Thalassoroseus pseudoceratinae: one gene and its partners. Each later gene encodes a partner of the first gene's protein in a complex. Links are inferred from orthologs where the notes say so. Each region holds a gene or a part of one and is shown in the gene's direction. Other genes may lie near its edges. The genes, in order: G6R38_RS14135, G6R38_RS01740 and G6R38_RS10515.

What was found.
Region 2: the proteins of G6R38_RS14135 (region 1) and G6R38_RS01740 are in contact, whole or in part, in a cryo-EM structure (PDB 6ZJN), measured with the Thermus thermophilus proteins. The link is inferred for Thalassoroseus pseudoceratinae from one-to-one orthologs. Residues at the interface, in WP_223903221.1 of Thermus thermophilus: Pro35, Ser36, Asp139, Gly141, Ala142; in WP_096411122.1 of Thermus thermophilus: Ala224, Glu225, Gln226, Glu227, Ala295, Trp297, Phe298, Arg299.
Region 3: the proteins of G6R38_RS14135 (region 1) and G6R38_RS10515 are in contact, whole or in part, in a cryo-EM structure (PDB 6KHJ), measured with the Thermosynechococcus vestitus proteins. The link is inferred for Thalassoroseus pseudoceratinae from one-to-one orthologs. Residues at the interface, in WP_011057128.1 of Thermosynechococcus vestitus: Pro17, His18, His19, Pro20, Ser21, Met22, Val25, Arg27, Met29, Thr31, Ile38, Asp39, Cys40, Glu41, Pro42, Val43, Ile44, Gly45, Tyr46, Leu47, His48, Arg49, Gly50, Met51, Lys53, Ile54, Asn57, Arg58, Pro65, Tyr66; in WP_011056552.1 of Thermosynechococcus vestitus: Leu46, Met47, Tyr48, Thr50, Ala51, Cys52, Phe54, Ile55, Glu56, Ala58, Ala59, Ile61, Gly62, Ser63, Arg64, Phe65, Asn76, Pro78, Thr89, Thr91, Lys93, Met94, Ala97, Leu101, Met123, Phe124, Ser126, Asp127, Ser128, Tyr129.

The regions. Positions count from the first base shown.
Region 1 is NZ_JAALXT010000003.1:1,060,215-1,063,225, forward strand. Bases 111-2,966 are described here. They hold G6R38_RS14135 (NADH-quinone oxidoreductase subunit D), read left to right. Parts: upstream 111-827; coding sequence 828-2,105; downstream 2,106-2,966. Other genes in these bases: G6R38_RS14125 (NADH-quinone oxidoreductase subunit C), read left to right, coding at 111-350; G6R38_RS14130 (GIY-YIG nuclease family protein), read left to right, coding at 417-707; G6R38_RS14140 (PP2C family protein-serine/threonine phosphatase), read right to left, coding at 2,161-2,966. Also shown: more of G6R38_RS14125, read left to right, coding at 1-110; more of G6R38_RS14140, read right to left, coding at 2,967-3,011.
Region 2 is NZ_JAALXT010000001.1:499,917-502,941, forward strand. The notes cover bases 79-2,948. They hold G6R38_RS01740 (complex I subunit 1/NuoH family protein), read left to right. Parts: upstream 79-793; coding sequence 794-2,104; downstream 2,105-2,948. Other genes in these bases: G6R38_RS01735 (Gfo/Idh/MocA family protein), read right to left, coding at 79-301; G6R38_RS01745 (NADH-quinone oxidoreductase subunit J family protein), read left to right, coding at 2,101-2,948. In the rest of the region: more of G6R38_RS01735, read right to left, coding at 1-78; more of G6R38_RS01745, read left to right, coding at 2,949-2,985. UniProt on the Escherichia coli protein: NDH-1 shuttles electrons from NADH, via FMN and iron-sulfur (Fe-S) centers, to quinones in the respiratory chain. The immediate electron acceptor for the enzyme in this species is believed to be ubiquinone.
Region 3 is NZ_JAALXT010000003.1:55,028-58,160, reverse strand. What follows is about bases 116-3,093. They hold G6R38_RS10515 (NADH-quinone oxidoreductase subunit B), read left to right. Parts: upstream 116-1,296; coding sequence 1,297-1,890; downstream 1,891-3,093. Other genes in these bases: sufB (Fe-S cluster assembly protein SufB), read left to right, coding at 2,954-3,093; sufC (Fe-S cluster assembly ATPase SufC), read left to right, coding at 1,930-2,754; G6R38_RS10520 (helix-turn-helix transcriptional regulator), read left to right, coding at 548-1,165; G6R38_RS10525 (sodium-dependent transporter), read right to left, coding at 116-294. In the rest of the region: more of G6R38_RS10525, read right to left, coding at 1-115; more of sufB, read left to right, coding at 3,094-3,133. UniProt on the Escherichia coli protein: NDH-1 shuttles electrons from NADH, via FMN and iron-sulfur (Fe-S) centers, to quinones in the respiratory chain. The immediate electron acceptor for the enzyme in this species is ubiquinone.

The DNA.
Region 1 (3,011 bases):
TTGACTACTGCGAGCCGGACGAGAAAAAAGCCAAGAAGTTTGGTCACGATCCGCACGTGGAAGTCGTCTATCACCTGTCGAGCTACACCCACAAACACGCGATTGTCATCAAAGTCATTCTGCCCCGCTGGAAAGACGACAAACCCGGCCAACTTCCGGAAGTTCCGACGGTGTCCGGTGTGTGGGCGATTGCCGACTGGCACGAACGTGAGTGCTTCGATCTCGTCGGCGTCAACTTCGTTGGCCACCCCAACCTCCGTCGCATCCTCTGTGCCGAAGACTGGGTCGGCCATGCCCTGCGAAAAGACTACGAGTTCCCACTGGAATACCACGGGATTCGCGGGAAGTAAGGGCAGTGTGAGATCACTTGTGCACAACATTGTAATAGGACGTGCGGAAGTGATCGAGGGGCGAAAATGAAAGTCATTTTCAAGATTACTTACCCAAACGGCAAAATTTACGTCGGCAAAGATTTGACTGGAACCTTGACCTATTTTGGCAGCGTGAATAGTTCTCTCGTAGCAGCTGATTTTTCAGATGCCGAACAACGTGATTTCACGGTTCGCAAGGAGATTCTTTGGTCTTCCGAAACTGCTTCAGATCAAGAAGCGAGCAGACGAGAAGTCGAATTGATCAGAAACTTACGCTCAAATGACCCAACCATTGGATATAACCGTTGGCCAAAGTTCGCCGATTGTGGTGGCTAAGTTGTAGGTCAGGTTGCGCCTGATGTCCTGTTGCTGGCCCCTAGATTTCAAAATCCGTCATCCCCCAAAAATTTGTTGGGCATTGCCTGACCTACTGATTGATAATACGGACCACACACCATGAGCATGGCGATCGAAGATCCTCGGGTAGTTGAGTTTGACGTTCATACCGACGAGATGTTGGTGAACATGGGCCCGCAGCACCCGAGTACGCACGGCGTGCTGCGGTTGCTGTTGCGGACCGATGGTGAAGTCGTTCGTGAAGTCACGCCACACATCGGCTATCTGCATCGCTGTGCCGAGAAGATCGGTGAGAATCTCACGCCGGTTCAATACATCCCGTATACGGACCGCATGGACTATCTCGCCGCGATGAACATGAATCTCGGCTGGGCGCTCACGGCGGAAAAACTTCTCAAAATGGAAGTTCCCGAGCGAGCGATGACCTTGCGAGTCATCATCGCCGAACTCGGCCGGATCGCGAGCCACTTGGTTGCGATGGGAGCTTATGGCCTCGACTTAGGATCATTTAGCCCGTTCCTGTACGCCTTCCGCGAACGTGAAATCATTCTTGATTTGTTCGAAGAAGTCTGCGGTGCGCGACTGACTTACAGTTACATCACAATTGGTGGGGCAACTCACGATCTGCCAGAGACCATTACGATCCCGCCAGGCTTGGCGTCGATCACCTCGTCGGATCGTGGTCTTCGCAAGAAATGGCCGGTTCTCAAAGAAGGCGCGTCTGCCCAACTCGCATGGACGGATGCCGTTCTGATCTTCTTGGAATGGCTGGAGAAGCGAATCCAAGAGTACCATGCCTTGCTGACGCGAAATGCGATCTTCATCAAACGGACAGCCGCCATCGGAACACTGAGTCGCGAAGAGGCGATTGATTACGGGTGCACGGGCCCGGTGTTGCGGGGCAGTGGAGTCGACCACGACTTGCGACGCGATGGCGAACCGATCTACACACGGATGTATGAGGGATACGACTTCAAAGTCCCGTTTGCGCCATTCAACGATGCCCCACCGGAAGCCGAACTTGGTGACAACTGGTGTCGGTTCTACGTGCGAATGCTAGAAGTCGTCGAGTCAATCGGACTCGTCCGACAAGCCATCGAGAAATATCCGTCGACAGAAGGCACGTTCCGAGTCGCTCACAAATTCAGTACGAAGCTGCCAAAGGACGAGTGCTATCTCGAAACCGAGTGCCCACGCGGTCAGATGGGCTTCTATGTCGTCGGCAACGGTGAAGCCGAGCCACTTCGCGTGCGAGCCAAAAGTTCTTCATTCTGCAACCTTGCAGTGACGGGACTGCTTAGCCCCGGAACACTCATCGCGGACATTCCGTCAATTGTTGGGTCTCTGGATGTCGTGATGGGCGAGATTGATCGATAGGGCGTCAGCACAACCGAGAGGCCCGCTCAAGGATGAGGTGATGGAATTCGTCACCTCATTCGAATTCTTCAGTGGTGGCGTTTTCAGCATCGGCTGTTGAAGGTTGGTGGTACTCACCGATGACCACCGTCACGTTGTCTTCACCGCCGGCTTCCAATGCGAGATCGATTAAACTCTGCACCGCTTGATCCGGCGACTGGCGATCATCAATCACGGCTGCGATTTCGTGATCTGGCAGCATGTCAGTCAATCCATCAGTGCAAAGCAGCAGCAAATCGCCGTCGCGAAGTGTCACGTGGTGAATCTCTGCAACCGCCCCTTCGCTCGATCCGCCTAGACAATTCACAAGAATGTGGGAGAACTGATCGGCTTCTGGGGTGTCGGGTTCCATGACTCCTCGTTCGATCAACTGTTCCGCAAGGGTATGATCACGGGTAAGCCGCAGCAGTTCGTGGTCCCGAAAAACGTAAGCCCGCGAGTCTCCGATATTCCCAACAAAGACCTCCATCCCCAGGCTGTAGGCGGCAACGAAGGTTGTTCCCATTCCTTCTAGGTCTGGGTCCGCGTTGACCATCTCGCGGAGAAAATGGTCCATCAACTTTCCATACGTCTGAAGTTTGGACTCAAGCTCAAGTGACTCATGCTTGCCATGAATCATTGGCCATTTGAGTTCCGTTGCTCCAATCTGCCAGGCGACCTCAATCGCGGCTTGGCTAGCAATTTCACCAGCCGCATACCCCCCCATGCCATCGGCAACCACGAAGACGTAGGCCTCGTCGTTCGCTGCCGGAAGCGAATCAGCGTTCAAGCTTGTCAATAAGACATCGCGAGTCCGTCGTCGGCGAACAATCGCGAAGTTATCTTCGTTTGTTCGCCGGACGCGACCGGGATGACTCGCGCCTGCGT
Region 2 (3,025 bases), on another replicon or contig:
CCTGGTCGAGCAGTTCTCGATAGTCGGAAAACGTCTTGCATTTTCGCCCCTTGTCTTCGACCATCTTGGCCGCCTTGGCGAGGTGCGTTTGATCGACATCGCAAACCGCCCCGGCATTCTTGATAAATCGTCCCAGATTGCCACGACCTTGCCCCCCGACGCCGATATGCCCGGTCACGATGCGTTCGTTAGCACCGAAAACGCTCGCGGGAACGAACATCGGCATAGCGACCGCGCTCGCAGCGGCAGCACTGGATTTCAAGAATTGGCGGCGGTTCAAACCATTCGTCTGGGACGTCATCAAGTTCTCCCTTGCGTGCGTGTTTCTCTCGGACGATTGGCCTTCAAGTCTCCGACTTTTTCATCGGATCGCCTTCAACCTCTTGGTGATCGCGAAGGCGAGGACAATTCACTACGACCAACGACATCGAAGACAACCGCCAGGTCGTAGTTTGGCGGTTTGAAAGTTTGAATGCAAACGAGCCCAGGCCAGGACTTTGGCGATCCGTTGTTTCCGCAATCTCCCAAACATCACCGAACTTTTTTCCAGCAGATTGAGTGAGCAGCGAAAAAAGCACCTGTTCTTCGGTTCCCACAAGGCCGAAGTCGCCGTAGTGAAAAATAAACCAGGCGAGCGGTCGCAAAATGGTATCAAATCGGTGTTTGGGTCCCTTGAATCCGGCAAGAGGTTTTGGCATAGTTCACCCGATTGTTGTCGACGACTACCGAAACTCTTGGGAATCGAGCAACATTCAAATCATTGATCCACTCCTCGCCAAGACGGCTGATCGTAATGGATTATTTAGCATTGTTCGCGGCCGAAACCCCATCCTCAATTGCGGAGATGGACCGCTTGCCGATCTGTGGCTGCTCGGTCAGTCCGACTGTGGCGGCGATCATTGCAGCGTTGTTCCACGCGGGCGCACTCTTCGCAATTTTTGGATTGGCACCGTTCGCTTTTATCTGGGCCGAACGAAAAATTTCGGGCCGAATTCAAGACCGCCTTGGACCGACACGGGTCGGTGGCCGATTCGGTTGGCTTCAAAGCCTCGCCGATGGAATCAAGCTGATCCAAAAAGAGGACTTGGTCCCCAGTGCCGCCGATTCCATGTTGTTTCGCATGGCACCGTATTTGGTCTGCATTGCCTCATTCAGTGCTTTTATGGTGCTGCCATTTAGTGATGGTTGGATCGCGGTTTCCTCGGACATTGGGCTATTTGTGCTCGTCGCCATTCTCTCGCTCGAAGTTTTCGGCGTCATCATGGCGGGCTATTCTAGTGGTTCGAAGTGGTCCCTGTTCGGTGGGATGCGAGAAGCCGCCCAGATGGTCAGCTATGAAATTCCACTCGCAATCTGTGCATTGATCCCGATTGTTGCTGTCGGCACGCTCGATTTGAATCGAATCGGTAACTATCAAGACGGTTGGTTGACCAACTGGCTGATTTTCCACGACCCGTTCACGTTCATTGGGTTCTTCGTGTACTTCACGGTCGCGACCGCCGGTTGTAAGCGGGCTCCGTTCGACTTGGCGGAAGCGGAAAGTGAACTGGTCGGCGGTTTCCACACGGAATACAGCGGCATGCGTTGGTCGTTCTTCTTTATGGGCGAATATGCCAGCATGTTCCTCGTGAGTGGTGTCGCCGCCGTTCTGTTCCTCGGTGGATGGAACAGCGGACTGGCTCCATTGGAAGCAGGACTGGACTCCCTTGCCGCCAACGCTGGGCAATCAATTTCCTGGCTCTCTGGGTTTAATCCACTGGCTTACCTCGTGAATGTCGTGGGCTTGGTGATCTTTCTGACAAAAGCAGCACTCTTGGTGATTGTGCAAATCTGGGTGCGATGGACGTTCCCACGACTCCGAATCGACCAGGTGATGACAACCTGCTTGAAGTACCTCGTGCCAATGAGTTGCTTTCTGTTCCTTGGTGCAACCGTGTGGCCGTTGGTTGTCGGAAACCGAACGATGATGGGTCTCGGGTCGCCGCAAGGTGAGCTGGCTCCCAAAGAAGTATCTCAAGTCGAGACAGCCGAGCAATCCACCACTCAAGCGACATCAGTCCATGTTGCCGGTGTGGTGGCAGAAGGGGCGGCGAAATCACAATGATTGAACTATTCTTTTACTACTTCTTCGCGACATTTGCCGTCGTTGGCGCGTTATTCGTCGTGATCAACCAAAACGTCGCACGAATGGCGTTTTGGCTAATCGTCTCGCTGGGCTCGACCGCTGCGTTGTTCTTCTTGATGCACGCAGACTTCGTCGGTGCCACGCAATTGCTCATTTACGTTGGCGGTACTCTCGTTCTGCTGATTTTCGGTGTGATGCTCACGTCAAGTGAGCCACTCCTGCGAATTCGTATGTCGATGGGAGACCTTGTCATCGCGGGTGCGGTTGGTTTTCTGTTCCTGGCGATGATCAATTTCACGGTGTCCGCCGTCCGTTGGGACCGGCTCACACTTCGTCAAATCCGTGTCGATCTGCAGACAGTCGAAGAGCACGCGACCAAGCGAATTGACTCTTTGAATTCCAAAGAGGATCAAGAAGAAGCTCGCAAACGCCTCGATGAATTCATATCGCTGTTTTCAGAGTCTTTCGTCGCGACGAAGGCCGATCCGTCACTGTACGTCCTGTCGAACGGTGCCGAATTGGAACCGCGTCAAGAGGCGATGCTCTTGAACTATATGCGAACCGAAGGCGGGCTGACCTTCTCTCCGGAAACGGAACGAGGCGGTACTGGACGCCCCATCGGTTTGGCACTTTTAGGGTCGCGTCCGGATCAGGATCTCGATCGCTCCGACGATTACCCAACCATCAGCCCCGGTTACTCGAGTCGTACAAGCCGAAAAACGCTTGATTCTTCAGTCACCAACGAACCCGATCTTTCGACCGGATATTTGCTGCCGTTCGAAATTGCTTCGGTTCACTTGTTAGTTGTTCTGATCGGTGCCGCGTATCTCGCTCGAGCCAAGCGTCGAGTCGAAACTTAACGTTTTCGTGTGGCATCAATGCTGTCACCAAGATTCAAAT
Region 3 (3,133 bases), 1.0 Mb from region 1 along the record:
CGCACCGAAGTACTTGGACCAACGGTTTCGCCAGATGGTCGAATAGATCCCCGGTGCGGAGTTGAACCCGTTCAGCCCGCCGTACCGTCCCATGGTCCATTCCGCCCAACAAAGGGGAATCCCTAGGACCAAAAGGGAGATGAAGTATGGCAGCATAAATGCACCGCCACCATTTTGAGCCGCTTGGCCGGGAAATCGCAGAAAGTTCCCCAACCCGACAGCGGATCCGGCGACTGCCAGAATCACCCCGATTCGGGAACCCCATTGCTCCTTCGACTTCGGTTGCTCGCTCACGGATACCGTCCTTTACTCCAAATGCTGATCAGGGAAGAGTTTCGAGAGCCTGGGCAGTGTAACAATCTTTCTGTCTAGGAGAAACTCATCGATAAAATCAACGGCGTGGGACGCGTCGCTCAGCGATTCGTAGGCAATCCGGTTATTTTTCGCATTTTTCGTTGTTAAAATTGCTTCAGCTGTCTAGAATCCCGTCAGAGAGATTGGTGAATGGAAACCACATCGGCCAACATGCACCACATGAAAAACCAACATGCAATATCGACTTGAATCCCAAGACCAAGAATTCCTTCAGCGATTGAATCAAATCGGTGGCGGGACCATTCAAGAGTTGTGTGTTGAGTTCGGTGTGACTGCAACAGCCGTTCGGCAACGCCTGACCCGTTTGGAAGGTCAGCAGTTAGTTGAGCGAGTTGTCGTGCGTGAAGGGCGAGGGCGTCCTGCCCATCGATATTGTGTCACGGAAATCGGTCAGCGGGAGTTGGGAGACAACTACGCGGACTTGGCACAAATCCTGTGGCGGGAACTTATGGAGATCGAGGACATCGAGGTTCGCGGCCGTGTTTTGGCCCGAATTACTGACGCTTTGGTCGAGCGATTCCGTTCGGTATCGTCCGGGAAGACGTTGGGCGAGAAGTTCGAGCGGCTCAAGGATGCGTTGTCGGATCGAGGGTTTCAGGTCGAGTTGGATCACACAGGTGACCTGCCGATCCTGCGGGAAAATCACTGTCCCTATCTCGATCTGGCCCAAGCGGACGACTCGATCTGTGAATTGGAAAAAGAGGTGTTTCGCCGTGTCCTTGGAACGGACGTTCGTCTGACACAGTGTTGCCTCGATGGACATTCCTGTTGTGAATTTGAACCGGCCTAAGCGGTCCAATTGATGAGGCCCGTGGTCTTCCATCGTCGGGCGTGTTGCATCCGAGAGATGGTCCTCGTAAAGTGCTTTTTCAATTTGGGTTGAGAATTTCGTTCCTCAGGTTTGCTTAGGCGGATAGATCGATGACTTGGATCGAAGGACGATTTGAAGAAAACGTTGGTCTGACCACGTTGGAACAAGCCATGAACTGGGCACAGGAGTCCAGCGTTTGGCCAATGACCTTCGGGTTGGCGTGTTGTGCTATCGAGATGATGGCCACAGGAGCCAGCCGATACGATTTAGACCGCTTCGGCGCCGGTGCCTTTCGAGCAACACCGCGTCAAGCTGACCTGATGATCGTCGCTGGCACTGTGACGTTCAAAATGGCCAGCCGAGTGCGTCGGCTTTACGAACAAATGCCCGATCCCAAATACGTGATCGCAATGGGAGCGTGCACCGTCGGTGGTGGCCCGTACTTCAAGCACGGCTACCATGTGGTGAAAGGTGTCGACTTGGTGGTCCCGGTCGATGTGTATGTGCCTGGATGCCCTCCACGGCCGGAGGCTTTGCTCGAAGGCATCATGCGAATTCAGGATAAAATTAAGACGCGACGGATTGGTAAACAGCAAGGAACCGCCGGTTTCGGCAAACAGGGTGACAAGGTGGCTGATGCCACAATCGTACCGCATCACCGAGGCCAAGTTGCCGTGCCGCACGTCGCAACCTTGGACGTTTGAAATAGTTGAATACGTGCGATTTGAACAGGGAATTTTGGTGTGACTAGTATTCTGTCCGTGAAAGACCTCCACGTCTCGGTTGGCGAAACGCCGATTTTGAAGGGCGTGAACATCGAGATCAAGCAAGGCGAGGTGCACGCTTTGATGGGGCCAAACGGTTCCGGAAAAAGCACATTGGCTTACGCACTCGCCGGACACCCGAAATATCAGATCACCAGTGGTGAAGTGACCGTCGATGGAACGAACATCGTCGAACTCGATGCCACCGAACGGGCGCGAATTGGTCTATTCCTCGCGTTCCAGTATCCGACCACAATTCCCGGCGTCAAAGTCGCCGACTTCCTTCGACACGCGATCACGAATGTCCGTTCTCCGGAGCGAAAAGAAGGTGAGAACCTGATCGGCATGCGTGAGTTCCGTAAAGAACTTCGTTCGCGAATGGAAGAACTCGGCATGCCGTTGGATTTCGCTCGGCGGTACGTCAACGAAGGTTTCTCCGGCGGTGAAAAGAAACGCATGGAGATCCTGCAACTGGCAATGCTCAAACCGAAGTTTGCTTTCCTCGACGAAACCGACTCCGGGCTCGATACCGACGCGGTAAACGTCGTGAGTGAAGGAGTTCAGCGGTTGTCCAAAGAAAACGGCATGGGTTCGCTGATCATCACTCACCACGATCGGCTTCTACAATACAACGTCCCAGACTTCACACATGTCATGCTTGCAGGGCGGATTGTCGAATGTCAGTCCGGACCAGACCTCGCCCATGAGTTGCATAGCAATGGATATGTGAAAGTCCGAGAACGTCACCCCGAAGCGGCAGCCGAACAAGAGGCGGCTGAAGAGCAAGTCACGGCGGGCGCCTAGTGCAATTCATGGTTTGGTATCCTTGTATCCAACTTGTGACGACACGTCTGCCACTCATTGGTTGTGTGTTGACAATCGTAGTTCGATGCCAAAGCACGATTTTGCAACTCAAATCATCCCCGCTAGGCTAGAACGCTGCGTCAAAGCCTTTGCTAGTTGAATTTAACTCGCGGACCCTAGTGAGCCGCAGGAGATTATAATGTCGACCGAAGTCAACCAACCCGTGAATCCGGAAGCGTCCGCTGCGATCGGCGACTATCAATACGGCTTTCACGACCCAACAGATAAGTACGTCTTCACAAGTCGCAAAGGCTTGGATCGCGAAATCGTCGCTCAGATTTCAGAAATGAAGAACGAGCCGGCATGGATGCGAGACATG